DNA from 2 places in the Geobacillus sp. JS12 genome. Region 2 is predicted to be linked to the other one. Evidence: predicted binding sites of a transcription regulator. Region 2 holds the regulator's gene; the other holds the start of a gene.
What was found. The regulator NrdR, encoded in region 2, represses ribonucleotide reductase genes. The targets are predictions, from matches to a motif close to AACACNATATATNGTGTT.
Positions count from the first base shown of each region.

Region 1: a site for NrdR is predicted at 9,116-9,133, ahead of A0V43_RS09995 (vitamin B12-dependent ribonucleotide reductase). Genes of this name have one in related genera too.

Region 1 covers NZ_CP014749.1:2,039,902-2,055,420, reverse strand. The annotation lists gene A0V43_RS10030 (DEAD/DEAH box helicase) at 1-1,549, opposite strand, end outside; glycine riboswitch at 1,769-1,857, shown strand; gene gcvT (glycine cleavage system aminomethyltransferase GcvT) at 2,045-3,139, shown strand; gene gcvPA (aminomethyl-transferring glycine dehydrogenase subunit GcvPA) at 3,175-4,521, shown strand; gene gcvPB (aminomethyl-transferring glycine dehydrogenase subunit GcvPB) at 4,514-5,986, shown strand; gene A0V43_RS10010 (ROK family transcriptional regulator) at 6,300-7,487, shown strand; gene A0V43_RS10005 (rhodanese-like domain-containing protein) at 7,544-7,918, opposite strand; gene A0V43_RS10000 (lipoate--protein ligase family protein) at 8,129-8,965, shown strand; gene A0V43_RS09995 (vitamin B12-dependent ribonucleotide reductase) at 9,219-11,792, shown strand; gene A0V43_RS09990 (glycoside hydrolase family 18 protein) at 11,917-13,329, shown strand; gene A0V43_RS09985 (hypothetical protein) at 13,369-13,767, opposite strand; gene A0V43_RS09980 (DUF2332 domain-containing protein) at 13,983-14,495, shown strand; gene splB (spore photoproduct lyase) at 14,558-15,519, shown strand, end outside.
Region 2 covers NZ_CP014749.1:2,351,510-2,367,028, forward strand. The annotation lists gene A0V43_RS11500 (dUTP diphosphatase) at 1-60, opposite strand, end outside; gene A0V43_RS11505 (DUF1294 domain-containing protein) at 76-327, opposite strand; gene rplT (50S ribosomal protein L20) at 385-744, opposite strand; gene rpmI (50S ribosomal protein L35) at 770-970, opposite strand; gene infC (translation initiation factor IF-3) at 984-1,505, opposite strand; ribosomal protein L20 leader region at 1,562-1,695, opposite strand; gene thrS (threonine--tRNA ligase) at 1,922-3,880, opposite strand; T-box leader at 3,940-4,170, opposite strand; gene ytxC (putative sporulation protein YtxC) at 4,216-5,091, opposite strand; gene dnaI (primosomal protein DnaI) at 5,425-6,366, opposite strand; partial or broken gene A0V43_RS11545 (replication initiation and membrane attachment family protein) at 6,378-7,762, opposite strand; gene nrdR (transcriptional regulator NrdR) at 7,868-8,329, opposite strand; gene A0V43_RS11555 (aminotransferase class IV) at 8,397-8,795, opposite strand; gene speD (adenosylmethionine decarboxylase) at 8,919-9,293, opposite strand; gene A0V43_RS11565 (glyceraldehyde-3-phosphate dehydrogenase) at 9,608-10,636, opposite strand; gene coaE (dephospho-CoA kinase) at 10,753-11,358, opposite strand; gene mutM (DNA-formamidopyrimidine glycosylase) at 11,386-12,210, opposite strand; gene polA (DNA polymerase I) at 12,539-15,175, opposite strand; gene pnpS (two-component system histidine kinase PnpS) at 15,329-15,519, opposite strand, start outside.

The sequences.
Region 1 (15,519 bases), 310 kb from region 2:
AGGCGTCTTCGAAGTAGCGCTCCAGGTTGGCGAGGTTCATTTTCGCCAAAATGTCGTCCAGCTCGCCGACGACTCGTTCGAACAGGCGGATTTTTTCGTACAGAAGCGTTAAAATATGTTCTTCGACCGTCTGTTTGACAGCGAAGTTATAAATGTAGACGTCATCCGTCTGCCCGAGCCGGTGGACGCGGCCGATTCGCTGCTCAAGGCGCATCGGGTTCCACGGCAAGTCGTAGTTGATGACATAGCGGCAAAACTGCAAGTTGATGCCCTCGCCGCCCGCCTCGGTGGCGATGAACACTTGGGCGTGGTGTTTAAACAGTTCCTGCATCCAGTCTTTTTTGCCGCGCCGGAAGCCGCCGCGAAACGGAACGGACGAGATGCCGTGCTGCTTTAAAAACCATTGCAAGTACAGCTGCGTCGCCCGGTATTCCGTGAAAATAATGACTTTGTCATGAATGGAACGGATGAGCTCGAGCGCTTTTTCAGCCTTTGAATTCGTCTTGACGGCGTTGATTTTTTCCAATACGCGTTCAAGCGGCTCTGGAACCGCTCCGCCGCATTTATCGATCATGTTTTTGATCGTGAGAAACAGCGCCTCGCGGCTGCTGCACGCCTCGCGAAGAAGCGTGATGAGCGAAAACGAGCCGGCGAACGATTCGCGGCGGAGCGCCTTGACCGCTTCATACAGTTCCCGTTCCTCATTCGTAAACTCGATCAGCACCGGTTCAACGTGGCGCTTCGCCCATTCGATCGGCGTATCGGCGCGGCGGTTGCGGATCATCACTTTGTTGACGAGCGCTTTTAAATGGTCGTTCGTCTGTACGGCCCGCGTTTTTCCGTACGTTTTGGCAAACTGTTCCGAGCTGCCTAAATGACCGGGTTTCAACAGCGAGACGAGGTTGAAAATTTCTTCGATCCGGTTTTGGATCGGCGTCGCGGTCAGGAGCAAACAAAACTTCTTTTTTAAATTTTGCACAAACTCGTAGTTTTTCGTTTTGTTATTTTTCAGTTTGTGCGCCTCGTCGATGATGATCATGTCGTACGACTGCCCGTAGATGATGTCACGGTGCGGCGGTTTTTTCGCCGTGTCGATCGAGGAAACGACGATATCGCACTGCTCCCAGACGTAGCTCTTTTTCTGCTGGACGGCCGGGATGAAAAATTTTTCGTTCAACTCTCTCACCCATTGCGAAACAAGGGAGGCGGGAACGAGAATCAGCGCTTTTTTCACAAGGCCGCGAATCATATATTCTTTTAAGACGAGCCCGGCCTCGATCGTTTTTCCAAGCCCGACTTCATCCGCCAAAATGGCTTTGCCGTTCATCTCCTCGACGACGCGGCGCGCCACTTCAAGCTGGTGCGGAAGGATCGTCAAGTGGGGCAGGTGTTTGGGCGCCTGCAAGCCATGAAATTCTGGGACGCTTAAATGATGGGCGGCCTCAAGCGCCAGTTCGTACATTTCCCAGCTCGCCCACGGACCGTCTTTTTCGACGCGTGCCAAAAATTCCTCCTTCCATGTTTCATCCATTTCAAGGTCAATGTTCATGGCGATCCCCTTCCCTTGTTGCGAATGTTTATATAGATTGCATGTGGTATGTTGGGTAAAACAAGAACATTATTATGACTAATTGCCATGAAAGTTCGATTATTTCCTATTGCCCTTTGACTGTGATTGATGGTAGTATAAATTTAGAACATTCTCATGACTCGTTGATCATGGTGTTTGTTAGTATGCCCGATATGGAAACAATTTATTGATGGGCGGATGACGGCAAGGGGAGAGACTACGGAATGTAGCGCCGAAGGAGCAAGCGGAAACGCGAATCTCTCAGGCAAAAAGACTCTTGCTTGACGCAGCTCTGGAGAGCGCCTGCGTTCACGCAGGCCACCCAAGAGGAAACCGATCGGCCCCATGGACCGCGAACGGACGCGCCAAACGGGCCGGCGGGAAACTTTCAGGTGCCAGGACAGAGCCCCCTTACTTGTTGATAGGGGGAAGTCTGTCCTTTTTTGTGTGACGTGGATCAAAGGAGGGAATCAGATGCTAAAGCGCACGCCCCTATTCTCGGTGTACGCCCGTTACGGCGCCAAAACGATTGAATTTGGCGGCTGGGAAATGCCGGTGCAGTTTTCCAGCATAAAGGAAGAACATGAGGCTGTAAGAACGCGCGCCGGGCTGTTTGACGTCTCCCATATGGGGGAAATTGTCGTCCGCGGCCGTGGGAGCCTCGCGTTTTTGCAAAAGCTCATGACCAATGACGTCGCCAAACTGCGGCCCGGCCGGGCGCAATATACGCTCATGTGCTATGAGGACGGCGGCACAGTCGATGATTTGCTCATCTATCAAAAAGGAGAGAATGACTACTTGCTGGTCGTCAACGCGGCGAATACGGAAAAAGACTTCGCTTGGCTAAGCGGGCATGTTGAGGGCGACGTCGAGCTTCAAGATGTATCGTCCGAAACGGCTCAGCTTGCCTTGCAAGGGCCGGCAGCGGAGCGCGTCTTGCAGCGATTGACGGATTTTGATTTGGCGGCGCTGCGCCCGTTTTCATTCGCTGACGGCGTCGAAGTCTCGGGCGTGAAGGCGCTCGTTTCGCGCACCGGCTATACGGGGGAAGACGGGTTTGAGCTATATTGTAAAGCGGAAGACGCCGCCGCGCTATGGGAGGCGATCCTAGCGGCCGGAGCTCGTGACGGCGTTCTCCCATGCGGACTGGGGGCGCGCGATACGCTCCGCTTTGAAGCATGCCTGCCGCTTTACGGTCAAGAGCTGTCCGACTCGATTTCACCAGTTGAAGCCGGGCTTGGTTTTGCCGTCAAAACGGAAAAAGAGCCGCCGTTTATCGGCCAAGCTGTATTGAAACGGCAAAAAGAGGAAGGGCCGCCGCGCCGGCTCGTCGGCATTGAAATGATCGACAGAGGCATTCCGCGCCACGGATACCTTGTATTTGCCGACGGCGAAGAGGTCGGGTTCGTCACGACCGGCACGCAGTCGCCGACGCTGAAGAAAAACATCGGCTTGGCCTTGGTGAAAGCGGATGTGGCTGCCATCGGCCGGGAGGTGGAGGTGGACATCCGCGGCAAGCGGCTGAAAGCGAACATCGTGCCGATTCCGTTTTACAGGCGGGCCAAGTGACGATTCCAAAGCGACAAGGAAAGGGGAAAAACGCAGTGCTCCATCGTTATTTGCCGATGACGGAAGAAGACAAACAGGAGATGCTGAAGACGATCGGCGTTGCCTCGATTGACGACTTGTTTGCCGATATTCCAGAACAAGTCCGCTTCCGCGGCGAGCTGAAGGTGAAACCGGCCAAATCCGAGCCGGAGCTGTGGAAAGAGCTTGCGGCCTTAGCGGAAAAAAACGCCAGCGTAAAACAATACGTTTCCTTTTTAGGAGCCGGGGTGTACGACCATTATATTCCGGCTGTCGTCGACCATGTCCTGTCGCGCTCTGAATTTTATACGGCCTATACGCCGTATCAACCGGAAATTTCCCAAGGCGAGCTGCAGGCGATTTTTGAGTTTCAAACGATGGTGTGCGAGTTGACCGGCATGGATGTCGCCAACTCATCGATGTACGACGGCGGCACGGCGCTTGCCGAAGCGGTGCTTCTTAGCGCCGCGCATACGAAGCGGAAGAAAGTGCTCATCTCGACCGCCGTTCATCCGCAATATCGGGAAGTCGTGCGTACGTACGCCAAAGGACAGAAGCTCGAAGTGAAAGAAATTCCGTATGACGGCGGCATCACCGATCTTAAGGCGCTTGAAGCGGAAATGGGGGATGATGTGGCGTGCGTTGTCGTCCAATACCCGAACTTTTTTGGTCAAATCGAGCCGCTGAAAGCGATCGCGCCGCTTGCGCATGAAAAGAAAAGTTTGTTTGTCGTCGCCAGCAACCCATTGGCGCTTGGTGTGTTGACTCCACCCGGAGCGTTTGGCGCCGACATTGTGGTCGGCGACATGCAGCCATTTGGCATCCCGACGCAATTTGGCGGCCCGCATTGCGGCTATTTCGCTGTCAAAGCGCCGCTCATGCGCAAAATTCCAGGCCGTCTTGTCGGGCAGACGACCGATGAGGACGGGCGCCGCGGGTTTGTCTTGACGCTTCAAGCGCGCGAACAGCACATCCGCCGCGATAAGGCGACATCCAACATTTGCTCCAATCAAGCGTTAAACGCCTTGGCCGCTTCCGTTGCGCTGTCGGCGCTTGGCAAGCGGGGCGTGAAAGAAATGGCGGCGATGAATATGCAAAAAGCGCATTATGCGAAGGTGGAACTTGAAAAGCGCGGACTGTCGTCGCCGTTTGCCGGTCCGTTTTTCAACGAGTTTGTCGTCCGGCTTGGACGACCGGTTTCTGATGTGAACGATCGCCTGCTCGAAAAAGGAATCATCGGCGGCTATGACCTTGGGGCTGACTATCCGGAGCTTGCCGGTCATATGCTTGTTGCTGTCACCGAACTGCGGACAAAAGAAGAAATCGATCGGTTTGTCAATGAATTGGGGGATGGCCATGCGTAACGATCAACCGCTCATTTTCGAACGAAGCAAGCCGGGGCGCATCGCCTACAGCCTGCCAGCGCTTGACGTGCCGGCTGTCGATGTCAGCGAGCTCGTGCCGGCCGATTATCTTCGCACTGAAGAGCCGGAGCTCCCGGAAGTGTCGGAGCTTGACTTAATGCGTCATTATACGGCGCTCTCGAAACGAAACCACGGCGTCGATTCCGGGTTTTACCCGCTCGGGTCGTGCACGATGAAATACAATCCGAAAATCAATGAAAACGTCGCCCGCCTCGCCGGGTTTGCTCACATTCATCCGCTTCAGCCAGAGAAAACGGTGCAAGGGGCGCTTGAGTTGATGTACGACTTGCAAGAGCATTTAAAAGAAATCACAGGCATGGATGCGGTCACCTTGCAACCGGCGGCCGGCGCCCACGGCGAATGGACCGGGCTGATGATGATCCGTGCTTACCATGAAGCAAACGGCGACTTCAACCGGACGAAAGTGATCGTCCCGGATTCAGCGCACGGCACGAACCCGGCGTCGGCAACGGTCGCGGGTTTTGAGACGGTGACGGTCAAATCGACCGCCGATGGACTTGTCGATTTAGAGGACTTAAAGCGCGTCGTCGGTCCGGATACAGCGGCGCTTATGCTCACGAATCCGAACACACTCGGGCTGTTTGAAGAGCATATTGTCGAAATGGCCGAAATCGTCCACAAAGCCGGCGGCAAGCTGTATTATGACGGCGCGAATTTAAACGCGATTCTTGGCAAGGCGCGCCCGGGGGACATGGGCTTTGACGTTGTTCATTTGAACTTGCATAAAACGTTCACCGGCCCGCATGGCGGCGGAGGCCCAGGCTCGGGCCCGGTCGGGGTGAAAGCCGACCTCGTTCCGTTTTTGCCGAAGCCGGTCATCGAAAAAGGGGAAAACGGTTATTACCTTGATGATGACCGTCCGCAATCGATCGGCCGCGTCAAGCCGTTTTACGGCAATTTCGGCATCAATGTTCGGGCGTACACGTACATCCGCTCGATGGGGCCGGACGGCTTAAAAGCGGTGAGCGAATATGCGGTGTTAAACGCCAACTATATGATGCGTCGGCTTGCTGAGTATTACGATTTGCCGTATGACCGCCATTGCAAGCACGAGTTCGTTCTCTCTGGCCGCCGGCAAAAGAAACTCGGTGTCAGAACGCTCGACATCGCCAAGCGACTGCTTGATTTCGGGTTTCATCCGCCGACGATTTACTTCCCGCTCATCGTTGAAGAATGCATGATGATCGAGCCGACGGAGACGGAGTCGAAAGAGACGCTCGACGCGTTTATTGACGCCATGATCCAAATCGCCAAAGAGGCGGAGGAAAATCCGGAAATCGTTCAAGAAGCGCCGCATACGACCGTTGTGAAGCGACTTGATGAAACGACCGCGGCGCGCAAGCCGATTTTGCGCTATCAAAAACCAAAACATAGCGACAACTGATGTTTGAGCATTGATGAGCGCTCGCTCCCTAACGGAGCGGGCCGTTTCTTTGTACGACGGATGAGTCATTGACAGAAATGTCGAATTAGTTTATTATATAAACTAAGATCAAGAAAGAAAAAGCATGTGTCCATATGGAGAAGTTAGCCTTAACAGTCGGTGCACGGGCGCCTGACGGCTTGGGCGAAAAAGCTGATGGTCAAGAGTCGAACACGGCAGGAATCGACGGATGCAGCAACCGCCATAATAGCGAGGCGCCCCTGCCCTTTCGCAAGACACATTCGATCAATCAAATGAAAAGGATGACAGAGACGTGCGGACAGGAAACATTTCTCTTGTAAAAAAAATGAATAAACAGCTCGTCTTAAAATTGATTCGCGACCAGCATCCGATTTCGCGCGCCGATATCGCCAAGACAACCGGATTGAACAAGGCCACTGTCTCCGCGCTTGTTGACGAACTGATCGCCGAGCATTTCGTCCATGAAAGCGGAATCGGCGAGTCAACCGGCGGGCGCCGGCCGCTCATGCTTCGCTTCAACGCCGACGCCGGCTCGCTTATCGGCGTTGAGCTGGGGGTGAACTATTTGTATGCCGTGTTGACCAATTTAAACGCGGACATTCTTTGGGAGCAACGGCGTTCGTTCCGCCCGTCTGAAGGACAGGAGGCGATCATCGGCGAAATGATGGAGCTCATCGAGGCGGCCATCCGCCGGGCGCCGGCGACGCCGTACGGCGTGATGGGAATCGGCATCGGCGTGCCGGGCGTCGTCCATACCGAAAGCGGGACCGTTGTGTTTGCTCCGAACTTGCGCTGGGACGATGTCGCCTTGGCGGCTGTTTTGCGGCAACGGTGGCCTGAGCGTCCTGTCATTGTCGAGAATGAGGCGAAACTGGCGGCGCTTGGAGAAAAGTGGTTCGGCGCCGGCAACGAGTTCGTCCACTTTGTTTACATCAGCGCCGGAATCGGCATTGGCGCCGGCGTCGTTCTTCACCATCAGCTCTATCGGGGTGTCAGCGGCCTAGCTGGTGAAATCGGCCATCATACGATCGATGTCAACGGCATTCGCTGCAGCTGCGGCAACATCGGTTGCTGGGAAATGTATGCGTCGGAAAAATACATTGAACGCCGTTTGGCTGAAGAAGGGCGTTCCGAATGGCTCGATGAACGCTTTTCCATCGCTGCGATGGCGTTGGCAGCAGAAAGCGATGAACAGCTGGCGCGCATTTTGGAGGAAACAGGGCGCTATCTCGGCGTTGGATTGTTGCAGGTGATTTATGCGTACAATCCAGAAGCGGTCATCATCGGCGGCCCGCTTGCCCAAGCGGGCGAGTATGTGATCGGTCCGGCGCGCCAAGAAGTGAGAAAGCGAATTCTCGTCAAAAAAGAAAGCGAGCCGTCCATCATCTCCTCCAAGCTGAAAGAGAAAAGCTGCGCCATCGGCGCGGCTGCTTCGGTGCTTGAGGCGGTCGTCCTGCCGCCGGAATTTGCGGCGGTCTAGCGCATGCGAAAAGAGGCGCCTGCCTGTTTCGGCAGAGCGCCTTTTTGGTTAACGGGCTACGCTTTTTTCTTCACTTTCCCGGTCCATGTTTTAAATCCGCCTTTTAAATGGTACAAGTCGCGGTATCCTTTTCGGTAGAGCATTTGCGCGGCCCGCCCGCTGCGCAGTCCGTTTTGGCAGTACAAATAGATCGGCTGGTCTTTGCGCAATTCTTTCATGCGCACGCGAAGCTGCGTGAGCGGGATGTTGCGCGCCCCTAAAATATGTCCAGCCGCAAACTCATCCGGTTCGCGGACATCAATCAATTGCGCTTTCCGGTAGCCGGCGCGGAATTCTTCTTCCGTCAACGATTTGACAATTCGTCTTTGCCAAATGTATGTGATCACCGAATAAATGATGATCGCGCCGAGAATAATGAGCAATGCTTCCACCCCATCATGCCTCCCTTCGCTTCGTCTGCTATTTCCTATTATATAAAGTCGCCGCCGGGAAGCAAAGAGATTTTCGCCATGCCATTTTTCTTTCCTTCACCGGCGTTGTTTGCTAAACTAATAAAGGCGGCCAAAAGCGTCCCGCCCCTTGGCGGTGGTCGACAAGCCGCCGCAGCGTTTAGAGTATGGAACAATAGAGAAGGTGGAACGATGGCAAAAGAAGTATGGCGCTTTATCGATTCCGGCTATTGCCCGCCGGCGTTCAATATGGCGCTCGATGAGGCGCTTCTCGATTGGCACAGCGAAGGCAAAATTCCGCCGACGATCCGCTTTTACGGCTGGAATCCGCCGACGTTGTCGATTGGTTATTTTCAAAAAGTGGAGAAAGAAATTGATTTAGAGGCGGTGAAACGGCACGGCCTCGGCTTTGTCCGTCGGCCGACCGGCGGGCGCGGCGTCCTGCACGATAAAGAATTGACATACAGCGTGATCGTCTCCGAGTTGCACCCGGCGATGCCGAAGACGGTGACGGAAGCATACCGCGTCATTTCCCAAGGCATTTTAGAGGGATTTCGTTATCTTGGATTGGATGCGTATTTTGCCGTGCCGAGGACAGAAGAAGAGAAAGCCGATTTGCGCAGCCCGCGTTCGGCTGTTTGTTTTGACGCGCCGTCATGGTACGAACTTGTCGTTGAGGGGCGGAAAATCGCCGGCAGCGCGCAAACGCGGCAAAAAGGCGTCATTTTGCAGCATGGTTCGATTTTGCTCGATTTGGACGAAGACTTGCTGTTCAGCTTGTTTAAATATCCAAACGAGCGGGTGAAAGAGCGTCTGCAGCGCGATTTTAAAAAGAAGGCGGTCGCGATCAATGAGTTGACGAGCCGCACGGTGACGATCGAGGAAGCGAAAGAGGCGTTTTACAAAGGATTTGAAAAAGGATTGAACATCGTATTGGAACCGTACACGCTCACCGCCGAAGAGCGGGCGTACGTCGAAGAGCTGGCGCGGACGAAATACGAAAGCGACGAATGGAACTTCAAGCGCTGAGCAGCGACGCGGTAAATCGTTCGTTTTCCGGCAAAAACAGCGGCACTCCCCGTTTTTCTCCGCTTTTCGCCTTGTTTTGTTTTTTTTTGCTTGACAAAATGAAATCATTTGTTCTCTTTAACAATATATAGTATGATTTTCGTAAAAAATCATACTATATATTGTTTTTTTCTGTTTGATATGGTAAGGTAGAGAAGACAGGACAACTTTGCCAAAAACATGAGAGATTATATAAAAGAGGAGAGATAGGAGAATGACGGTGGCGTCATCCGAAAAAATGAAGATCAATATTGACAAGCTGAACGAGGATATCCGCCTATTTCCGCAAGTGCATCCGATTACGCCGGATATGCACATCACCCATAAAGGCGTATCCCGTTTGGTCATGCTTGACCGGTATTCATTCAAAGATACGGAGAAGCTGACGCTCACACCGGGCGACTTCGTCGTGTTGACGATCAAGGAGGATCCGAAATTCCCGGCACGAGGGCTCGGGTTTATCGTCGACATCGATTGGGAGGCGAAAAAGGCGCGCGTGTTGATTGAAGACGAATACCGGCACGTGCTCGAAGGGGAAGAGGCGGAGACCGGCATTGTGGTTCGGTCGCTCGACATTATTGATAAGCCGCTCGAGATTTTCTATGAGCAAATCGCCAAGCGCAATGCGACCGGGCTGGCGGCGGTGGAAAAGACGGAAGAAAAGCGGAAAGAGTGGTTCGAAAAGTTTTATCAAGAGCTCGCAAGCTTGAATTTTGTTCCGGCCGGCCGCGTGTTGTACGGGGCGGGTTCGGGCAAGGAAGTGACGTATTTCAACTGCTATGTGATGCCGTTTGTGAAAGACTCGCGCGAAGGAATTTCCGAACATCGGAAGCAGGTGATGGAAATCATGAGCCGCGGCGGCGGCGTTGGGACGAACGGCTCGACATTGCGGCCGCGCCATACGCTTGCGCGCGGGGTGAACGGCAAATCGTCCGGGTCGGTCTCATGGCTTGACGACATTGCGAAGCTGACCCACCTTGTTGAGCAAGGTGGCTCCCGCCGCGGCGCCCAAATGATTATGCTGGCCGACTGGCACCCGGACATTATCGAATTCATCGTCTCGAAAATGCAAAACCCGCGCATTTTGCGCTACCTGCTCGAAAATATGGAAGACGAAGGCATCAAAAAAGCAGCGCGCGACAAACTGAAATTTACGCCGCTCACCGAGCGGGAGCGGGCGATGTACGAAGCGATCGTCCGCTACAAAAACGCGCCTGACTACGGCGGTTTCACCGAAGACATCATCAAAGACGCCGAAGAAAAACTGCGCACCGGCGGTACATATACGGTACACAACCCAGACTTTTTGACCGGTGCGAACATTTCCGTCTGCTTGACGAAAGAGTTCATGGAAGCGGTCGAAAAGGACGAAGAATACGCGCTCCGCTTCCCGGACGTGGAAACCTATTCCGAAGAGGAAATGCGCATTTACAACGAAAAATGGCATGAAGTCGGCGATGTACGCGAATGGGAGAAAATGGGCTATCGCGTCCGCGTCTACCGGAAAATCCGCGCCCGCGAACTGTGGAAGCTGATCAACATTTGCGCGACGTATTCGGCCGAGCCGGGCATTTTCTTCATCGACAACGCCAACGAAATGACGAACGCCCGCGCGTACGGGCAAAAAGTTGTTGCGACCAACCCGTGCGGGGAACAACCGTTGGCACCGTATTCGGTGTGCAATCTGGCCGCCATTAACTTGGCGAACATGGTCGACAAAGAACGGAAGGTCGTGGACTACGAAAAACTGAAACGCACGGTCGAAATCGGGGTGCGGATGCAAGACAACGTCATTGACGCCACGCCGTACTTCCTTGAGGAAAACAAAAAACAAGCGCTCGGCGAGCGCCGCATCGGCCTTGGCGTCATGGGGCTTGCAGACTTGCTCATTTACTGCGAAAAAGCGTACGGCTCTGAGGAAGGAAACCAGCTTGTCGATGAGCTGTTCCGCACGATCGCCACGACCGCATACCGGGCATCGATCGAGCTGGCGAAAGAAAAAGGCAGCTTCCCGTTTTTGGTCGGCGAAACGGAGGAAGAGACGCGCAAGCTGCGTGAAGCGTTCATCAACACTGGCTACATGAAACGGATGCCGGAAGATATTCGTCAAGATATTTTGAAATACGGCATCCGCAACTCGCACTTGCTGACGGTGGCGCCGACGGGATCGACAGGGACAATGGTCGGCGTCTCAACCGGGCTTGAGCCGTACTTCTCGTTCTCGTACTACCGGAGCGGGCGCTTGGGCAAATTTATCGAAGTGAAAGCGGACATCGTCCAAGAATATTTGGACAAACATCCGGAAGCCGATCCGAACCACTTGCCGCCTTGGTTTGTGACGGCGATGGACTTGCCTCCGGAAGCGCACGCCGATGTGCAGTGCATCATTCAACGCTGGGTCGACTCGAGCTTGTCGAAAACGGTCAACGCGCCAAAGGGCTACACCGTCGAGCAAGTGCAAAAAGTGTACGAGCGTTTATGGCGTTGCGGTGCGAAAGGCGGAACCGTCTATGTCGACGGCAGCCGCGATGCGCAAGTGTTGACGTTAAAGGCTGAGGAGAATCGGATTGAAGAGCAACTTGAACTGCTTCCAGAGGAGCTCGAGGAAAAAGAGACGAAACGCGCCGTTGTGCTTGTGGATACGATTCAAGATGTGCGCGCCACCGATGTGACGATTGGTTCGGAAGTTGGCAATATTTGTCCGATTTGCCGCGAAGGGACGGTCGAAGAGATCGGCGGCTGCAACACGTGCACCAACTGCGGCGCGCAGCTGAAGTGCGGCCTGTAATGGTGATACGGATGGGTTTGGATGGATGAAACGCTGGTTTCCGTAGAGGAACTGGCGTTTTTTTTACATAAAAGGCAAAAGCCAAAATATAGTGGTAAAAGGAGGGAACGAAAGGGGGAGCGTCATGATTGTTCATGTCGTAAAGCGCGGGGAGACGCTTTGGCAGTTGGCTCAGCGTTACGGCGTTCCACTCGAGCGGATTGTCGCCGCCAATGAACTGAGCGACCCGAACCGGCTAGCCGTTGGCCAAGCGCTCGTCATCCCGGTTCCATATCGTTACCATACGGTCCGCACAGGGGAAACGTTATGGCAAATTGCGCGCCAGTATGGAGTGGCGGTCGAAGCGATTATACAGGCGAACCGGATCACGAATCCGTCGCTCCTTTATCCAGGGACAACGTTGTTCATCCCAGCGCGCATCCATACGGTGCGAAGCGGGGAGACGCTGGCGCAAATCGCTTTGTTCTACGGAGTGACGGTTCAGCAGCTGATCGAAGTAAACGATATTACCGATCCGAACCGGATCGTCCCCGGACAGCGGCTCATCATCCCGCCGGCGAAGCCGCTCATCGAGGTGAACGCATTTACGGTGGACCAAGGGGAGAAAGGAGCGGAGCAAGTGCGCGAAGTCGGCCGCCATTTGACCTATGCCGCGCCATTCGCCTACACGATCCGCGCCGATGGCGGGCTCAATCCGATCAATGATACAGCATTCATTCAGGCGGCTTATGCCGCCCGTGTCGTGCCGATGATGACGATCACGAACTTTACGTACCAAGACCCGGGCTCGAGGCTGGCGCAGACGATTCTGGCCGACGTTGCGCTGCAAACGCGATTGCTTGACAACGTCATTCAAGTGATGCGAGCAAAAGGGTACCGCGCGTTGAATGTCGATTTTGAAAATGTCTATCCGTCCGACCGCAAGCGGTATAACGAGTTTTTGCAGCGGGCGGCCAACCGGCTTCACGCCGAAGGGTATGTTTTATCGACGTCTCTGGCGCCCAAAATAAGCGCTGAACAAAAAGGGCTGCTGTACGAAGCGCACGACTACCCAGCCCACGGACGCATCGCTGATTTTGTTGTCCTTATGACCTATGAGTGGGGCTACCGGTTTGGGCCGCCGCAAGCCATTTCGCCGGTGAATCAAATTCGGCGCGTGCTCGATTATGCGGTGACCGCCATTCCGCGTAGCAAAATCATGATGGGGTTTCAAATTTATGCCCGCGACTGGGTGCTGCCGCACGTGCAAGGGCAAGAGGCGGAAACGTTCAGTCCGAAAGAGGCGCTAGAGCGCGCCATTCGCTACGGGGCGTCCATCCAATACGATGCGGCGGCGGCTTCGCCGTTTTACCGCTATACAGATGAACAAGGGCGACAACATGAAGTGTGGTTTGAGGACGCCCGCAGCGCGTTGGCGAAATTTGACTTGGTGAAAGAATACGGATTGCGCGGAATCAGCTACTGGGTGCTCGGGTATCCGTATCCGGAAAACTGGGTGCTGTTGGAAGACAATTTCCGCATTCGCAAGCGGGGATAAGCGGTTCGAGCGTATGCGCCGGTCATCGGGCATGCGCTTTTATTTTGTTTCTTGGAGTTCGAGCCGCTTTTTGAGTTGATACATTTCCAGATCGTGCTGGCCGATCTTATGATTTAAATATTCAATCGCAATGTTCGCGTTACGCCAATCATGTGACAATATCTCGAACATGCGCCGATGCTCAGCCAGCTCGTCCTCGATTTTTTTGAAATGGCTGCGCGTCTCGATGATGAAATGGTCCAACTTTTCCTCGAGGCGTTGTTGTCGTTCTTCGAGCCGCTGTTGTCGTTCTTCGAGCCGCTGTTGTCGTTCTTCAAGGCGTTGTTGTCGTTCTTCGAGGCGCTGCTGTCCGGCTTCTAGTCGGTCGAGGCGTTCATGAATGGGCTGCAACTCCTCTTTCAGCACTGAGCGAAGCAATTCGACAAGCTCGTGAGACATTCTGCATCCCTCCTTTCAGTTTAGTTTTATTGTATCATTGCGTTCATGAGCTGTCATGGCAAATCGCAAAGGTGTGCGAATGTTTTGCAGGGCAATCTGTATGTTGGAACGAATATAGTAAGCGAAAGGATCGAGTTTCTAGTTGGTGGGATCCAGTGATATGAAGAGTGTGAAGAAGTTTGTGAAAAAGTTGAAGAATAAGGGAGAGGATCAAGTTGAATTTCACATGGGTCGCTGAACGGATCGGTATCGATTTGCATGTGATTGACTTGAAAAAAGAGGATGATCGACGATGGATGAAGGCGCTCATTTGGCCCGAACATAAAGACCGGCGCCAATTGTTTGAAAAGGCAGCCCGATGTCTGGAACAAACGCCGATTCGTCTGATCGAGGGAGACAGGGTTGAACTTCTCTCTGATCTTGTTGCACAAGTTCCGTCCGATACCGTTGTTTGCATCTTCCACACGCATGTCGCGAACCAAATGTCAGATGAGGCAAAGCGTGGATTGCTTGAGCAGCTTCGTGAAATCGGCCGCCAACGGGATTTGTTCCATGTGTATAACAATATGTGGGATCCGAAACTGCATCTGGATCGCATGATCAATGGCCGAGAATGCTGGCAAATCGTTGCCGAAATCGACGGCCATGCCCGCTGGTTTCGTTGGGAGGCGGATGGATGTGGATGTGGAGGCGACAAGGAAACGAAAAAAGAATTCCAAATAAAGTAAGATAACGACTCCCCCGTTCTCGTCCATACTAACTGTAAAGATGGACGAAATGGAGGAAAACGATGAAACCGTTTGTGCCAAAACTTGTGTATTTCGAACCGGAGGCGTTGTCGTACCCGCTCGGAAAGGAATTGTACGAGAAATTTACACAAATGGGAATCGAGATTCGCGAGACGACATCGCACAACCAAGTGCGCGGCATTCCGGGAGAGACGGAGCTGGCCCGGTATCGAAATGCGAAATCGACGCTCGTTGTTGGCGTGCGGCGGACGCTGAAATTTGATTCATCGAAGCCGTCAGCCGAATACGCCATTCCGTTGGCAACCGGATGCATGGGCCATTGCCATTATTGCTATTTGCAAACGACATTGGGAAGCAAGCCATATATCCGCGTGTATGTCAACTTGGACGACATTTTCGCTCAAGCGCAAAAGTATATTGACGAGCGCGCACCCGAGATTACTCGCTTCGAGGCGGCATGCACGTCCGACATTGTCGGGATCGATCATTTGACCCATTCGCTGAAAAAAGCGATTGAGTTTATTGGCGCGACCGACTACGGGCGGCTCCGATTTGTGACGAAGTATGAGCATGTCGACCATTTGCTTGATGCGAAGCATAACGGTAAGACGCATTTTCGCTTCAGCGTCAACTCCCGTTATGTCATCCGCCATTTCGAGCCAGGAACGTCGTCCTTTGATGCGCGGCTTCAAGCAGCGCGCAAAGTGGCCGGTGCCGGCTATCAGCTCGGCTTTGTCGTCGCGCCGATTTACCGGCATGACGGCTGGGAACAAGGGTATTTTGAATTGTTTCAGGAGCTCGCCCGGCAATTGGAAGGGGTGGACTTATCTGATTTGACGTTTGAGCTCATCCAGCATCGGTTTACCAAGCCGGCCAAGCGGGTCATCGAGCAGCGTTACCCGAAAACCAAGCTCGATTTGGACGAATCGAAGCGCAAGTATAAGTGGGGGCGGTACGGCATCGGCAAATATGTGTACCGTGACGAGGAAGCGCGGGAGCTGGA
Region 2 (15,519 bases):
CTCCGTTTCAATGCGCCGATCCAACATGCGCTGCATATCGTAAAGCAAAGACCAATTCATTCTCTCCTCCCCTTTCTACCTCATCCATCGCCAATAGAGAAACAGCTCCACCGCTGCCAACAGCGGCAAGCCATAGCGAAAAGCCCGATGGCGCGTTTTATGGCGAAACGTGTACATGCCCGCCATTGCCCCCAGAGCTCCGCCCAGCCACGCCAACAGCCAAAGCGTCCGCTCGGCGGTGCGAAAGCGGCGGCGCTTCGCCTTGTATTTGTCGACCCCCATCACGAAAAAAGCGAGAAGATTGATCGCTATCCCGTATTGTACCATATCGATCCCTTTCCTTGATAAGAAAATGGCCACCCTGATCAAGGATGGCCATCGTTGTTATTTATTCAAATTCGCTTTCGCCAAGTCGGCGAGTTGGGCGAACGCGGCTTGGTCGTTCACCGCCAAGTCGGCGAGCATTTTCCGGTTCACTTCCACGCCGGCCAGCTTCAAGCCGTGCATCAAACGGCTGTAGGACAAGCCATTTTGGCGAGCCGCTGCGTTGATGCGGACAATCCACAGTTTGCGGAAGTCGCGCTTCCGTTGTCGGCGGTCGCGATACGCATACATGAGCGATTTCATCACTTGTTGGTTCGCGACTCTATATAATGCGTGTTTCGCGCCGAAATAGCCTTTTGCGAGTTTTAACACTTTTTTGCGACGTCTGCGCGTCACTGGTCCACCTTTTACGCGTGGCATAATCGTTCCCTCCTATAGTCGGTCGTTATTTCAAGTTGTCAAGCATTTGGCGGATGCGTTTGAAATCGCCAGGCGAGACAAGCGTCGCTTTGCGGAGATGACGCTTTTGTTTTTTCGTTTTATTGGCAAACAAGTGGCTCGTGTACGCGTGGCCGCGTTTTAATTTGCCGCTGGCCGTTTTTTTGAACCGTTTCGCCGAGCCGCGGTGAGTTTTCATTTTTGGCATCGCAGGTTCCTCCTTACTTGTTGTCGTTTTTCGGTGCGAGCACTAAAAACATGTTGCGCCCGTCCATTTTCGGCGCCGTTTCGACAACGGCAATGTCGGCGCACGCTTCCGAGAAGCGGTCAAGGACGCGCTGCCCAATTTCTTTATGGGTGATCGCCCGACCTTTAAAGCGGATCGTCGCCTTCACTTTATCGCCTTTTTCCAAAAACTTGCGCGCATTGCGCAGCTTCGTGTTGAAGTCATGCTCCTCGATCGTCGGGCTGAGGCGCACCTCTTTGACGTTGATCACTTTTTGTTTTTTGCGCGCTTCTTTCTCTTTCTTCTGCTGCTCGAAGCGGAATTTGCCGTAGTCCATGATGCGGCAAACGGGCGGTTTGGCGTTCGGCGCGACAAGCACAAGATCCAAGTTGCGTCTTGCCGCAATCTCAAGCGCCTCCTGCTTCGACTTGATGCCAAGCTGTTCGCCGTTTTGGTCGATCAAGCGCACTTCACGGGCACGAATTTGTTCGTTGATAATAAAATCTTTGCTAATAATGAGCCACCTCCAAGGTTTTTTCCGACTGGCTTGTTTGCCAGCAGAGCCCCACTTCCAGCCAAAAAAAAGCGCAGATGCACAAAGCACCCGCGCAGTACGTCCTTACACTCGCATTGACGAACCGTAACAACCTGCCAACAGCCGTCTTGGCGTCGGTCAGGTGAGAAGCGGGGTGCTTCTGCTTTTGTTACAAACAAGCCATCATTCCACTTTATACACTATACCACCTTGGCGATGGCATGTCAAGGAGCGGATCTTGATAAACACAACGCCCTTTATTATAGCGGATCAACATTCAATTGGCAAGAGAAAATCTTGTTCACGCCGCCATTTCTTTGAAAAACCGCCCATGACATGGGCCATCGCCACCGTTGCTTCCTTGTGGCGCTTGAACGTTTATGTCGCCTGTCAACGGTTTATTGCGCTTTCCCTAATCTTGTCCGTTTTTCCCGCACATCGTCAGCGAGCAAGGCCATAAACTCGTCAAGCCCCATCGTCCGGCTTTCTTTTTCGCCATAGCGGCGGACGTTGACCGCTCGCTCAGACACTTCTTTATCGCCGACAACGAGCATGTACGGGATTTTTTGCATTTGCGCTTCGCGGATTTTATAGCCGATTTTTTCGTCGCGCTCGTCGACTTCGACGCGGAAGCCGCGTTCTTTCAACGTCCGCTGCACGTCATACGCGTAATCGAGGTGCGCCTCCGGCGACACGGGGATCACTTTGACTTGAACCGGGGCGAGCCATGTCGGAAACGCACCTTTATACTCCTCGATGAGGAACGCGACAAACCGCTCCATCGTCGAGACGACGCCGCGATGGATGACGACCGGACGATGCGGCTTCCCATCCTCGCCAATGTACGTCAAATCAAAGCGCTCGGGCAACAGGAAGTCAAGCTGCACCGTCGAGAGCGTCTCGTCTTTGCCAAGCGCCGTGCGCACTTGCACATCGAGCTTCGGCCCGTAAAACGCCGCTTCCCCTTCCGCTTCGTAGTAGTCGAGGCCGAGCTCGTCCATGGCTTCCCGCAGCATGCGTTGGGCTTTTTCCCACATTTCATCGTCATCGTAATATTTTTCTTTGTCATGCGGATCGCGGTAAGACAAGCGGAACGAGTATTCCTCAATGCCGAAATCCTTATAGACTTCCAAAATCAAGTTGACGACGCGCTTGAACTCGTCTTTGATTTGGTCCGGGCGCACGAAAATGTGGGCGTCGTTGAGCGTCATGCCGCGGACGCGCTGCAGGCCGGTAAGCGCTCCAGACATTTCATAGCGGTGCATCGTGCCGAGCTCGGCGATGCGGATCGGCAGCTCGCGGTAGCTGTGCAGCTTGCTTTTGTAAATCATCATATGGTGCGGGCAGTTCATCGGACGAAGCACAAGTTCTTCGTTGTCCATCTCCATCGGCGGGAACATGTTTTCTTTGTAATGGTCCCAATGGCCCGATGTCTTGTACAGCTCGACGCTGCCGAGCACCGGTGTGTAGACATGATCGTATCCGAGCGCCACTTCTTTGTCGACGATGTACCGTTCGATAATGCGGCGGATCGTCGCTCCTTTCGGCAGCCATAGCGGCAAGCCTTGTCCGACTTGTTGCGATGTCGTAAACAGCTCAAGCTCTTTGCCGAGCTTCCGGTGGTCGCGCTCTTTCGCTTCTTCAAGCAGGCGCAAATAACGATCCAAGTCTTCCTTTTTGAAAAAGGCCGTGCCGTAGATGCGCTGCAGCATTTTGTTGTTGCTGTCGCCGCGCCAGTAGGCCCCCGAGATGCTGAGCAGCTTGAACTCTTTGATTTTTCCAGTCGACGGCACGTGCACGCCGCGGCAAAGGTCGAAAAACTCGCCTTGCTCATAAATCGAAATCGGCTCGCCTTCCGGAATATCGGCGATCAACTCGAGCTTCAACTCATCGCCGATTTCTTCATACAGCCGGATGGCTTCTTCGCGGCTCACTTCTTTGCGGACGATGTCCAAATTTTCTTTGACAATCTTGCGCATTTCCGCTTCGATTTTCGGGAGGTCGTCTGGCGTCAGCTTATGCTCCATGTCGATATCATAGTAGAAGCCGTTTTCAATGACCGGACCGACGCCGAGCTTGACGTTGCCATACAGCCGCTTGATCGCCTGCGCCATTAAGTGGGCGGTGCTATGGCGCAAAATGTCAAGCGCCTCCGGCATGTCTTGGGTAATGATGACAAGCTCGCCATCTTCGTGAAGCGGCGTGCGCAAATCAACGGACCGGCCGTTCAGTTTGCCGGCGATCGCTTTTTTCTTCAGCCCCGGGCTGATCGAGGCAGCGATGTCTTCCGTCGTCGTCCCCTTCGGAAACTCCTTTTCCGCCCCATCTGGGAACGTGATGCGAATGACGTCTGGCATTGGCAATCACTCCTTTGTCATGATGATGAAAATGGAAAAATAAAAAAACTCCTCCCTCCTAAAGGGACGAGTTTTCATCGTGGTTCCACCCTTCTTCCCATGGCAACGCCTCGCCATGCCATGGCTCAACAAGAATAACGGTCGTCCACCGGCGGCAACTACTGGGCGTTGCGTTCGCTGCCGCAGCTCTGAGGGGGTAAGCGCATTTTTCGTGTTAGGAAGGTTCCAGCCGCTGCCTTCCCTCTCTGGAAACCGTAAAAATGCGCCCATGTCCTCGTCATCGCTTGTATTCATCCATATTCATGACGTCATTATAGCGAAAACAGCAGGAAAAATCAAGCTTCTCCCCCATTTCCAGCGTTGGCGGCAAACAAGCGGGAAAAATCGGCGCGGCGGCAGACGATCAGCCGTTCTTGAAACACGTTTTGCAGTGTCTGCACCATGCCGTCATCCGGATGATCGGTGTACAGCTCAATTTCCGCCGGAGCGAGCGAGACAAGCGGAGCGAGCACCGATGCATCAATATACATCGGCTGGCTGAAGACGAGATGGCGGTCGATCAACTGTCTCACTTCCGCCGCCGACAGCTCCCGCCGCTCGCTGTCGTAAAATACGAAGTGCGGCGGATCGTGCACCAAATACAGGCGCGGCCATTGCGGCGTCCGGCCAGCCAGGCAGTCGCGCAGCATTTGCACAAAATTTTGATACTCCTGCTCCAGCTTGTATTCATCAATCGCCAGCTCGACATAATGTTGGAGGCGCTCCATATACGGCTTTAACCGGAACGTAACGAACGAAGAAAACGAAAATGACAAGCCGTCGCGCAAAAAGGAGGCAAAAGCGTCGCGCAACATCACGGTGCGCGAGGCGGCAAACGCCGCGCTTTTCCGGTAATCGCGCCGCTCGCCGTCCAAAAACGAATGAGCGAGGGCCAAAATTTGCTGCTGTTCTTCGACGTCGCGGAAATAAAAAACATTGGCAATGATGGATAGCAGCAGCCGGTCTTCCATCACCTCCTGCATAAACGCCGTCATCGCTGGGATGATATGCTCCTCAAGCACACGCTTCTCCTCGCCCTGTATGTAAACCGCCACGGTTTTGTTCCCGTCATAAGCGGCATGAAACAGCGGACCGTCATCCGGTTGCCGGTGATCTAGCAGCCCAACCAATTTTTCCGCCTCGCTTGCCTCGTCAAAATGGATTTCGATCACCCGCTGTCCCCCCTTTAGCCCGAAAGGCATGCTTGGTTTATATATATGGGGACAACGGGCTGTTTAGACTAAAAAACCACAAAGCTTAGCGGCGTTCATTGTTCGAGGAGAGGGTGCTCCAAAAGGATCGGGACACCCTTTCTTATTACCGTATACAGGCATAAAACAAATATGTTGTGTTTTGTTTAAGGGAAATTACCCTTTTGGGTCAGCCCCAGTCGGCAAACGAACCGCTTGCCGACTACGGCAGAAAAGCTAGAAACAGAACCTGCTCAACTAGTTTTTATGGGTTAATCAACATGCCTGTGCAAACGGCAACGTTTCAAATCGCCTTTATATATTTTGCTCGCGGCGGTTCGGTCCAGTGATTTCAATCGGATAGGCCAAATAGCGGATTCGCTCCATAATGCGCGCCGCCTTCACCTTCTCTTCTTCGCCGCGCTGCGAATACGTCAAATGATGGGCGAGCTGCTGCATATCAAAGTTCGACGTGAAAAACGTCGGCAAGTTTTCAAACATCCGGTATTGCAAGATCGGGCCAAACACATCATCGCGCACCCAGCTTGACATCGCCTCCGCCCCAAGATCATCGAGCATCAGCACTGGCACTTTTTTGATATAATCAAGCTTTTCGTTCATCGTCTGGTCTTGAAGCGAATGTTTCATCTCACGAAACAGCTCGGGCACGTAGACGATCAGCGACGAAACGTTTCGCTTCGCCAGCTCGTTGGCGATCGCGGCGAGCAAATACGTTTTGCCCACCCCAAACGATCCGTGCAAATACAAGCCTTTCATTTTTTTCCCTGGCTCGTATTCCGCCACAAACCGCTCGGCAAATCGGATCGCTTTGATCCGCCCATCGTCATTGAGATCGACGTCAGAGAGCGAAGCACGCAAGATTTCGCGCGGCATGAACATGCTTTGAATGAGCGACTCTTGCTGTTTTCGCTCGTCATGCTGCACTTTTTTTGGGCAGCGGTCGTACTCAACGTCGATCCTTCCACCGTTGACCACCAAATTTGGATGGTACCCCGGCAGCATGTTGTTGCATCGCTCAAGGCCCGGACATTGGCGGCAATTCCCGTGCTGCTCGATGAACTCATACAGCTTCATCAAGCTGCGGTCAACCGCATCGGCCGACAATTGCCGTTCGTGCGCCCGCAAAAACGGCTGCACGTCCGGATGCTCCAAAATGTAGCGTTTCATTTGTTCGTAGCGTTGTTTAAACCGTTGATTGCCAAGCAACCGCTGCAACAGGTGGTTTACTCGTTCCATGGCTTTTCCCTCTATGATTCATCACGGTATTTTTTCAGCCGTTCCTCAAGCTCTTTGCGCGCCTGTTCGACGTCAAAATCATCATCATCCGGCTGGCTGTAATCCATGTTCAGCCAGTCCGGGACGATTTCCGTGCGCACGACTTTGCGCACCGTCCGCGTCCCTTTTTCCTTTTCGTTCGCCCAGTTTTGGTATGTTTTCGCCTCTTCTTTCGCCAGCTCCATGGCTTCCTTCACGGTTTTCACCTTTTTGCGCGCCCAATGGCTGGCGATTTTTTCTACATATTTTTTCGACAGCTTCATATTCGTCCGGAGCATGACATAATAAATGAGCACGTTGACAACTCCGGGGAGCAGCTGCTGCTGGAACATAATGTCTTCGATCAACTGCAAATCAGCCAGCGACGGCTCAGCGCCGCCTGAAATCTCTTTCAGCAGCTGGCGCGGGGAAATTGTTTCCAGCTGTTTCATTAGTTGCTCCTCTTTTGTGCGCGGTTCGATGTTTTCCATCGTCCGGTAGGCGAGCGGCTGCACTCGTTCGACGAGGCGCGGCTCGACACCGCCATGTTCGAGCTCATACCATTCGCGCGCCGCCCGGCGCAACGCGTCAATATCGATATGATAGGCCGGATCGATGACGCCAAGGACCAGTTTTTGCATCTCAAGCGGCGGAATGCCGTATAAAAACGCCAGCTTTTTAATCGCTTCCTTCACTTTCGCTGTCACCGCTCGGCGCGGCACAAGCTGCTTGGACAGGCCGGCAAAAAACAGCTCAAAGTCGAATACATCATCATCAAGCACATACGACGCCTCATCCCGCCTGATGTGATCCTTCCCTTCAAGCAGCTCGGGCCCAGCTTCTTCGCTGAGGCCGGCGACGATTTGTTCAGCGGGCACGGCCGAAAACACGTCGGAAAACGACCGCGTCACCTGGGTGAATTTCGTTTCATCAATGGACGGACGGGCAAAAAAGTTGCTCAGCTGGATAAACAAGTGGCGGCCGACTTGCCGGTGCAAAAAAACGCTCAACATCTCGTCGCGGAAAAACTGGTCTGGCGCCAGCGGCGGACGCAGCTCATAAAGAAACAGCTTCGGTTCATCCGCCTCTTTAGCGTGGACGTATGTGTTGAGCAGCCCGATTCCTTCGAGTTTCAACCGTTCGCTGTAAATGTCCGGCAGTCCGCACTGCATGAGCGCCATAAGCCGATGATGGGTTGCTTCCTGGCCGTCAAGCAGCTCAAGCTCCCCCAAAGCGTCATATAAAGCGCCAACGCCCGGCAGCCAATGAGCGGCTGGTAAAGCAGCGTCAGCACTTTACGGTCCACCTCTTGCAACACTCCACGGCTTTGCACGGTATAACGGTCGACAGCAATCAGCTCTTTCCAATGGTGTTGCATCGCTCCGACCTTCCATTTCGCCGTATTCGTTTCAAACCGGCTCTCCCCTTTCCTGCCGAAAAGACGTTGAAAAAAAGGGCTTGCCGCCTAACGCCAAAGCCCTTTTTACCGTTGCCCTTTTTTGATCAGCTCTTTCAGTTCTTCAATGAACACATTAATATCTTTAAACTGCCGATAGACGGAAGCGAAGCGGACATAGGCGACCTCATCGATGTGTGACAGGCGCTCCATCACCATTTCGCCGATCGTTTCGCTTTTCACTTCCGAGACGCCTTGATTGCGCAGTTCGCGCTCAATTTCCTGCGTCACTTTTTCAAGCTCCTCGAGCGCCACCGGCCGCTTCTCGCACGCTTTGATCAAGCCGCGCAAAATTTTCTCCCGGCTGAATTCTTCGCGCGTCCCCTCTTTTTTCACAACAATCAGCGGCGGCTCCTCGATCCGCTCAAACGTCGTAAACCGATAATGGCACTGTTCGCACTCCCGCCGGCGGCGGATCGAACGACCCTCTTCAACCGGGCGCGAGTCAAGCACGCGCGTGCCTTGATGATGGCATGAAGGACATCGCATAACATCCACTCCGTTGATCTTCTTATTTTCTATCATACCGGAATGGACGAAAGCAGACAAGATATAGTTAGCTGTTCAGTCCGGAACCGATATAGGGCAGGCGGGCGTCGAGCTTCCGATACAAATCGAGAATGACCGCCCGGCTATGCCCAAAATCAAACGGCAATAGCTTCGTCTCCGTCGTCGCGGAAAAGTCGACCGCCGTTTCAAACGGCCGCACGGAAATGACGGTAGCGACGATGAACAACTTTTTGCCGCGCCTTGTTTGCGCACAAATTTCGCCGCGCTCTTCGGAAACAGAAACGAGCTCGGCGCCAGGCAGCGACGAGAGCAGCTCCTTGACCGCATCGATGACGGCGCGGTTCGTCGCTTTGTAATAATGGCTTCTTAGCTCTTCATCTTCATGATTTTCCCGCGTTTCACAATGGTTTGTGAAGGCGTATTTGAGTGTTTTCCACATGCTCATTGCCACGTCTCCCTAGTCATTCTTTTTCTTCCATCATACCATGATGTTCGCCGCTGTTGTACCGCCGAGGGCGCAAAAAAAGGAGCGTTTCGCTTACGCTCCTTTCGGTTTATCATGATCCAATTACAGCGCCTGCGCCTTTTTCACTTCGATTGGGCGCATGCCGCGCGGAAGTTCAATCGTTTCCCGCGTTTGCGCGCCCAGCATTTCGGCAATGTAATCGGCGGCAATCGTCGGGTCTAAATGGCCGCATGTATACACATCAATGCTCGCATAGCCGTGTTCGGGAAACGTGTGAATCGTCAAATGCGATTCCGAAATAATGACGACCCCGCTTACGCCTTGCGGAGCGAATTTATGGAACGCCACTTCGCGAATCTCCGCTCCCGACTTTAACGCGGCGTCAACGAACGTTTTTTCAATAAAATCAATATCATTCAGTTTGTCAAAGTCGCATCCCCAAAGTTCCGAGATAACGTGACGACCCATCGTGTCCATGAAAAGAATCCCCCTTTAACCAATTTTCTCAAACAAATAAAAAAACAGAAGGTGAGTTGCAAAATGGCATGTATAACTACCACGGGGGAAAGTTAGTCCTAAGAGGTCCTAACCCTTTAAGTAGTCACATTACCCTTGCCGTTAAGAAGTTCACGAGACATAGTATACTTTGTTTAGGGGGTTTTTTCAACAGGCTTTTTTAATTTTTTTGCATAAAAAAGAGAAAAAGCGCCCACGCCCGCACCGTGGCCCGATCCGTTTGTGCGGATCGCAAAAGCCATAGCGCAGGCGGCGCGCTTCACATCGAACCGCTGTTACGCATTGACGCTGAGACGCTCATTCATTTTGGCCGCGACAAGATGGGCTAAATCAACGACGCGGCACGAATAGCCCCATTCATTGTCATACCAAGCGAGCACTTTCACTTTTCGCCCTTCCATCACCATCGTCGACAGGCCGTCGATAATCGCAGAATGCGGATTCGTATTGAAATCGATCGAGACAAGCGGCTCCATCGTGAAATCCAAGATGCCTTTCAATGGGCCGTTGGCAGCGCGGATCAGCGCCTCGTTCACCTCATCAACCGTCACATCGCGCTTCAAGTCGACGACCAAGTCGACGAGCGAGACGTTCGGCGTCGGGACGCGGAGCGCCATGCCATGAAGCTTCCCTTTTAAATGCGGCAGCACTAGGCCAAGCGCTTTCGCCGCTCCCGTTGTCGTCGGGATGATCGACTGCGCGCATGAGCGGGCGCGGCGCAAATCTTTATGCGGGTTGTCGATGTTTTTTTGGTCGTTCGTATACGCGTGAACCGTCGTCATCAGGCCGTTTTCAATCCCAAACGCTTCATCGAGCACTTTGACGACCGGAGCCAAACAGTTTGTCGTACACGAGGCGTTCGAAATGACGAAATGGCGGTCGATGTCAAGCATATGCTCGTTGACGCCAACAACGATCGTCACATCTTCATTTTTGCCCGGGGCGGTTAAAATGACGCGCTTCGCCCCTGCCTCAAGGTGAAGGCTCGCCTTTTCACGATCGTTGAATTTTCCGGTCGCTTCAATCACAATATCGATATCAAGCTCTTTCCACGGCAGCTGTTTCGGGTCGCGCGAGTTTAACAGCCTCACTTTTTTGCCGTTGACGAGCAGGCCGTCTTCCAAGGCGATGACCTCACCGTCAAATTTGCCGTGGTTTGAGTCATATTTCACTAAATGGGCTAACGTTTCCGGCGGATAGCTGGCGTTCACCGCCACAATGTCGAGATCAGGGGAATTGATGGCGCGCCGGAACACCATCCGTCCGATTCGTCCGAAACCGTTAATCGCCACTTTCGCCTTCATTCACTTTGTTCTCCTCTCATATATGTTATACTATTTTCTTATATTTGTATAAATAGTATATCATATTTTTAGGGAATGTGGAGAACAAAATGACTGAAAGCGAACAAAAAAGACGCCTATTTTTCCAAGGCGTCCCATTGTTTCAAAATAGCCAACAGCTGACGGCGTGTCTCTTCCCTCGTTCCGTTATTGTTGATGACCGCGTCGGCCCGCTTCATTTTTTCCGCCAGCGGCCATTGAGCGCAAATGCGGGCGCGCGCTTCTTCCTCAGTGAACCCGTTCCGCTCCATCAGCCGGCGAAGCTGGATGTCATCGTCAACATACACGACAAGTACTTTATCGACCCAGGATGTCAATCCGCTTTCAAATAAAAGCGGAATGTCTAATACGACCGTTTTCGCCCCGGAACGGACGAGCGCTTCTTTCTCCGCGAGCATTTTCTGACGCACCGCCGGGTGAACGATGGCGTTTAGCTTTTTCCGTTCTTCTTCGTTGTTGAACACGATCGCCCCGAGTTTCGCCCGATCGATCTCTCCATTTGTCTGCAAAATGCCCGGACCGAAGGCGGCGACAATCTGACGGTAGGCGTCTTCCCCCGGTCGGACGACGGCGCGCGCCGCTTCGTCAGCATCAATGACCGGAAGGCCGAGCTCGCGCATCATCGCGCTCACCGTGCTTTTGCCGCTGGCGATCCCGCCGGTCAATCCGATCGTCAACGTCATGGAACTCCTCTCCTTTTTACGCGCCGCCTAGCGCTGGCAGCGCGGGCAATAATGCGTGCCGCGGCCGGCGACGACCGTTTTTTCAATCGGCGTGCCGCATCGTTTGCATGGCTCTCCTTTGCGTCCGTAGACGAACAAGCTATGCTGAAACGCACCCGCTTCCCCTTGCGTGTTCACGTACGTGCGCACCGTGCTTCCCCCTTTCATGACCGCCTCGCCGATCGTCGCCACCATTTCCTCATGCAGGCGCTCGATCTCTTTGCTGGAGAGCGAGGCAGCCGGCCGGCCGGGAAGAATGCCGGCGCGAAACAGCGATTCGTCGACATAAATATTGCCAAACCCAGCCACGACCGTCTGATCAAGGAGCAACGCTTTGACCGACCGTTTCGTTTTCACCGCCCGCTCCGCCAATACAGCTGGGGAAAACGCCGGGGAAAGCGGCTCCGGCCCAAGCTCAGCAAGCGGCGGCCGGCGGTCAGCTTCTTCTTTGGCATAAACGTGCATCGTTCCGAACTTGCGCACGTCGCGGTAACGGAGTTCGCTGCCGTCCGTGAAGCAAAACACGACGTGCGTATGCGGTTCGAGCGGCTCGAGGGCAGAAGCAACGGCGTAGCGCCCTTCCATGCGCAAATGGGAAATGAGCGCATCGCGGTCGAGCAGGAATTTCAAAAATTTCCCTCTCCGTTCCAAACCACGCACCGTCTGTCCGATCATTCTTGCCGCAAACGCCTCGGGGTCTCGCGGATGGCGGATGATGTTCGGCCAAAAGATGCGCACATCCTCAATCGTTTTTCCGACAATAAGCGGCAAAAGCGTACGACGGATCGTTTCCACCTCCGGCAATTCCGGCATGGCGATCCCCCTTTCCTCCGTTTTCCTGCATCGTTCCTGCCGACGCTTTCACATTGACGCCGGTTCATCCGCCGAGAGAAAGATTCTCCATGGGGCGGCAGCTGTTTCGCTCCCATTCATCGACCCGCATCCGAGAATCGTCGCACCGAAAGATTCTGCCTAAAAGGCCGGTGAGAAACGCTGATTTTCACAAAATCGGTCATGTTGGTTGAGAAGGACGGCTCGATGTTCAAGGCTTCCCAACTGGAGAAGAGTCGTTATGAAACTGCTTTTTCATTCCATCACAGGCCTTCTTAGGGATGCCGGCGCTCCACACCAAGACTTCTCTTTATTTCGCGTCATACCACGTCGAGCCATAATGGTAATCGACTTTGAGCGGCACGCGAAGTGTGACCGCTTGCTCCATCACTTCCGGAACGAGCCGGCACAGCCGCTCCATCTCTTCTTTCGGCGCCTCCAAAATGAGCTCGTCATGCACCTGCAGCAAAAGGCGCGCTTGCAGCCGCTCTTCCTTCAGTCTGGCGTTCAGATCGATCATCGCCTTTTTAATAATGTCAGCGGCGCTCCCTTGAATCGGCGTGTTCATCGCCATCCGTTCAGCAAAACTGCGGACGTTGAAGTTGCGGCTCGTGATATCCGGCAAATAGCGGCGCCGATGCAGCAGCGTCGTCACATACCCTTTCTGTTTTGCTTCTTGCACAATGTTTTCCATATACCGCTTCACGCCAGGGAAGCTTTCGAAGTAGCGCTCGATGAATTCAGCCGCCTCTTTGCGCGAAATATTTAAGTTTTGCGCCAAGCCGTAATCACTGATCCCGTAAACGATCCCAAAGTTGACCGCCTTCGCCTGACGGCGCATGTTGGGCGTCACTTCGTCCTCGCTCACTTGGAAAATGTCCATCGCTGTTTTCGTATGGATATCCAAATCGCGGCGGAACGCTTCCATTAAATTGTCATCTTCCGCAATATGGGCGAGGACGCGCAACTCAATTTGTGAGTAGTCGGCGGCGAAAATGAGCCAATCAGACTCCGACGGCACGAACGCTTGGCGGATTTTCCGTCCTTCCTCAAGCCGAATCGGAATGTTTTGCAAGTTCGGCTCCGTCGAGCTGAGCCGTCCGGTTTGCGTCAACGCCTGATTGAAAATCGTATGCACCTTCTTTGTATCGGGTCGCACGACTTTCAGCAATCCTTCAATATACGTCGACTGCAACTTGCCAAGCTGGCGGTAATGCAAAATGTTTTCCACGATCTCGTGATAAGGCGCAAGTTTTTCAAGCACATCCGCCGAAGTGGAGTAGCCGGTTTTCGTTTTTTTCAAGACGGGCAGCTGCAGTTTTTCAAATAAAATGACGCCGAGCTGTTTCGGTGAATTGATGTTGAATTCTTGGCCGGCGAGCTCATAAATGCGCTGCTCGACCGTGCCGAGCTGCTCGGCGAGCTCTTCGCCCATCTGTTCGAGTCGCTTCGTATCCACTTTCACTCCGGCAAATTCCATTTCCGCCAAAATCGAAGACAACGGCTGCTCGAGCTCGACGAGCAACCGATCTTGTTCGTTGCGGCGCAGCTCATCCAAAAACGGCCGTTCGAGCGCCCAAATCGCCGCCGCCTTGCGGACGAGATGCTCGGCGAGCACTGGCTCATCCGGCACGGCCCGCTTCGCCCCTTTGCCATACACCGCTTCATCCGGGCGCACCGCTTCGTATTGCTTCATTTTTGCTGCGGCAGCTACATCATCAACACCTTGCGCCGGGTCAAGCAAATAGGCGGCCAGCAATAAATCAAAGGAAACGCCGCATAGCTCAATTCCTTTCCATTTCAAGGCGACTGCCGCGCGCTTTGAGTCAAACATGCTTTTTTTCTTCGTTTCATCACCAAGCCAGGCGACAAACTGCGGATCGGCAAGCGCCGTCTCCGGGCGCAGGAAAAACCGTCCATGTTCGTTGACCACAGCGATGCCGACGATCGGCGCATCATGATAATTTTCCTCGACCACTTCAACGACAAGCGCCGCCTTGTCGGCAAGCATCTCCTCCGTCACGCGGTCAGCAAGCGTAAATGCCATCTTGGCAAGCGGTTTTTCCTCTTCTGATGACGGCGATTCCATTTTCTCTAAAAACGATTGAAACCCAAGCTCTTTAAATAAAGCGACCACTTTCTCCCGGTCTTCCCCTTGATAGACAATGTCATCAAGCGAGAGCTCGACCGGGGCGTCGCGGCGAATGGCGGCGAGCTTTTTGCTTAACAGCGCCATCTCCCGGTGTTGGCGCAGCGTTTCTTTCAACTTTTCGCCTTTGATCTCGTCAATGGAGGCAAGCACATTTTCGACCGTGCCGAATTGCCTGAGCAGCTTGACCGCCGTCTTTTCCCCGATGCCCGGCACTCCGGGGATGTTGTCCGATTTGTCGCCCATCAATCCTTTCAAATCAACGATTTGTTCCGGAGTTAAGCCGTATTTTTCGTGGACCGTCTCCGGCGTGTATGGTTCGATATCGGTAATCCCTTTTTTCGTAATGTCCACCGTCACATGGGGGGAGGCGAGCTGGGTCAGATCGCGGTCGCCGGAAATGACTTTCACCTCAAACCCTTCCTGCTCAGCGCGGGCGGCAAGCGTTCCGATAATATCGTCCGCTTCGTAGTTCTCGAGTTCATAGGCGGGGATGCGATATGCCCTCAGCAGCTCGCGCAACAGCGGAAACTGCTCCGACAGCTCCGGTGGCGTCTGCTGGCGCCCACCTTTATACTCTTGAAACGCTTCATGCCGGAACGTCGTTTTCCCGGCGTCAAACGCGACAAGCATATGAGTTGGCTCTTCTTCCGCCAAAATTTTATTCAACATCATCGTAAACCCGTAGACGGCGTTCGTATGGATGCCTTTGTCGTTATGCAAAAGCGGCAAGGCAAAAAAGGCGCGGTACGCCACGCTGCTGCCGTCGATTAAAACAAGCTTTTTTTTCAATCTCATCCCTCCTCGGATGCTTCCTTGTCCTATTGTACCATGCCTGCGGCTTGCCTTGAACGCTCTCCCACCATGATGGGAGGCGCCGATTCATCCCCTGCTTACGCTCACGCTGAAAAATGGGAGGCTTCTCAGTTGGAGATGATCAAAAGAAGCCGGCTACCGCCCCGGCTTTGGAAAATGGATCGTGAACACGGTGCCGCGCCCCACTTTGCTCGCTACGGTAATATATCCATGGTGAGCCTCAACCAAATGTTTCACAATCGAAAGGCCCAACCCCGTTCCGCCGGAATCGCGGCTGCGCGCCTTGTCGACGCGGTAAAAACGCTCAAAAATGCGCGGGATTTCCT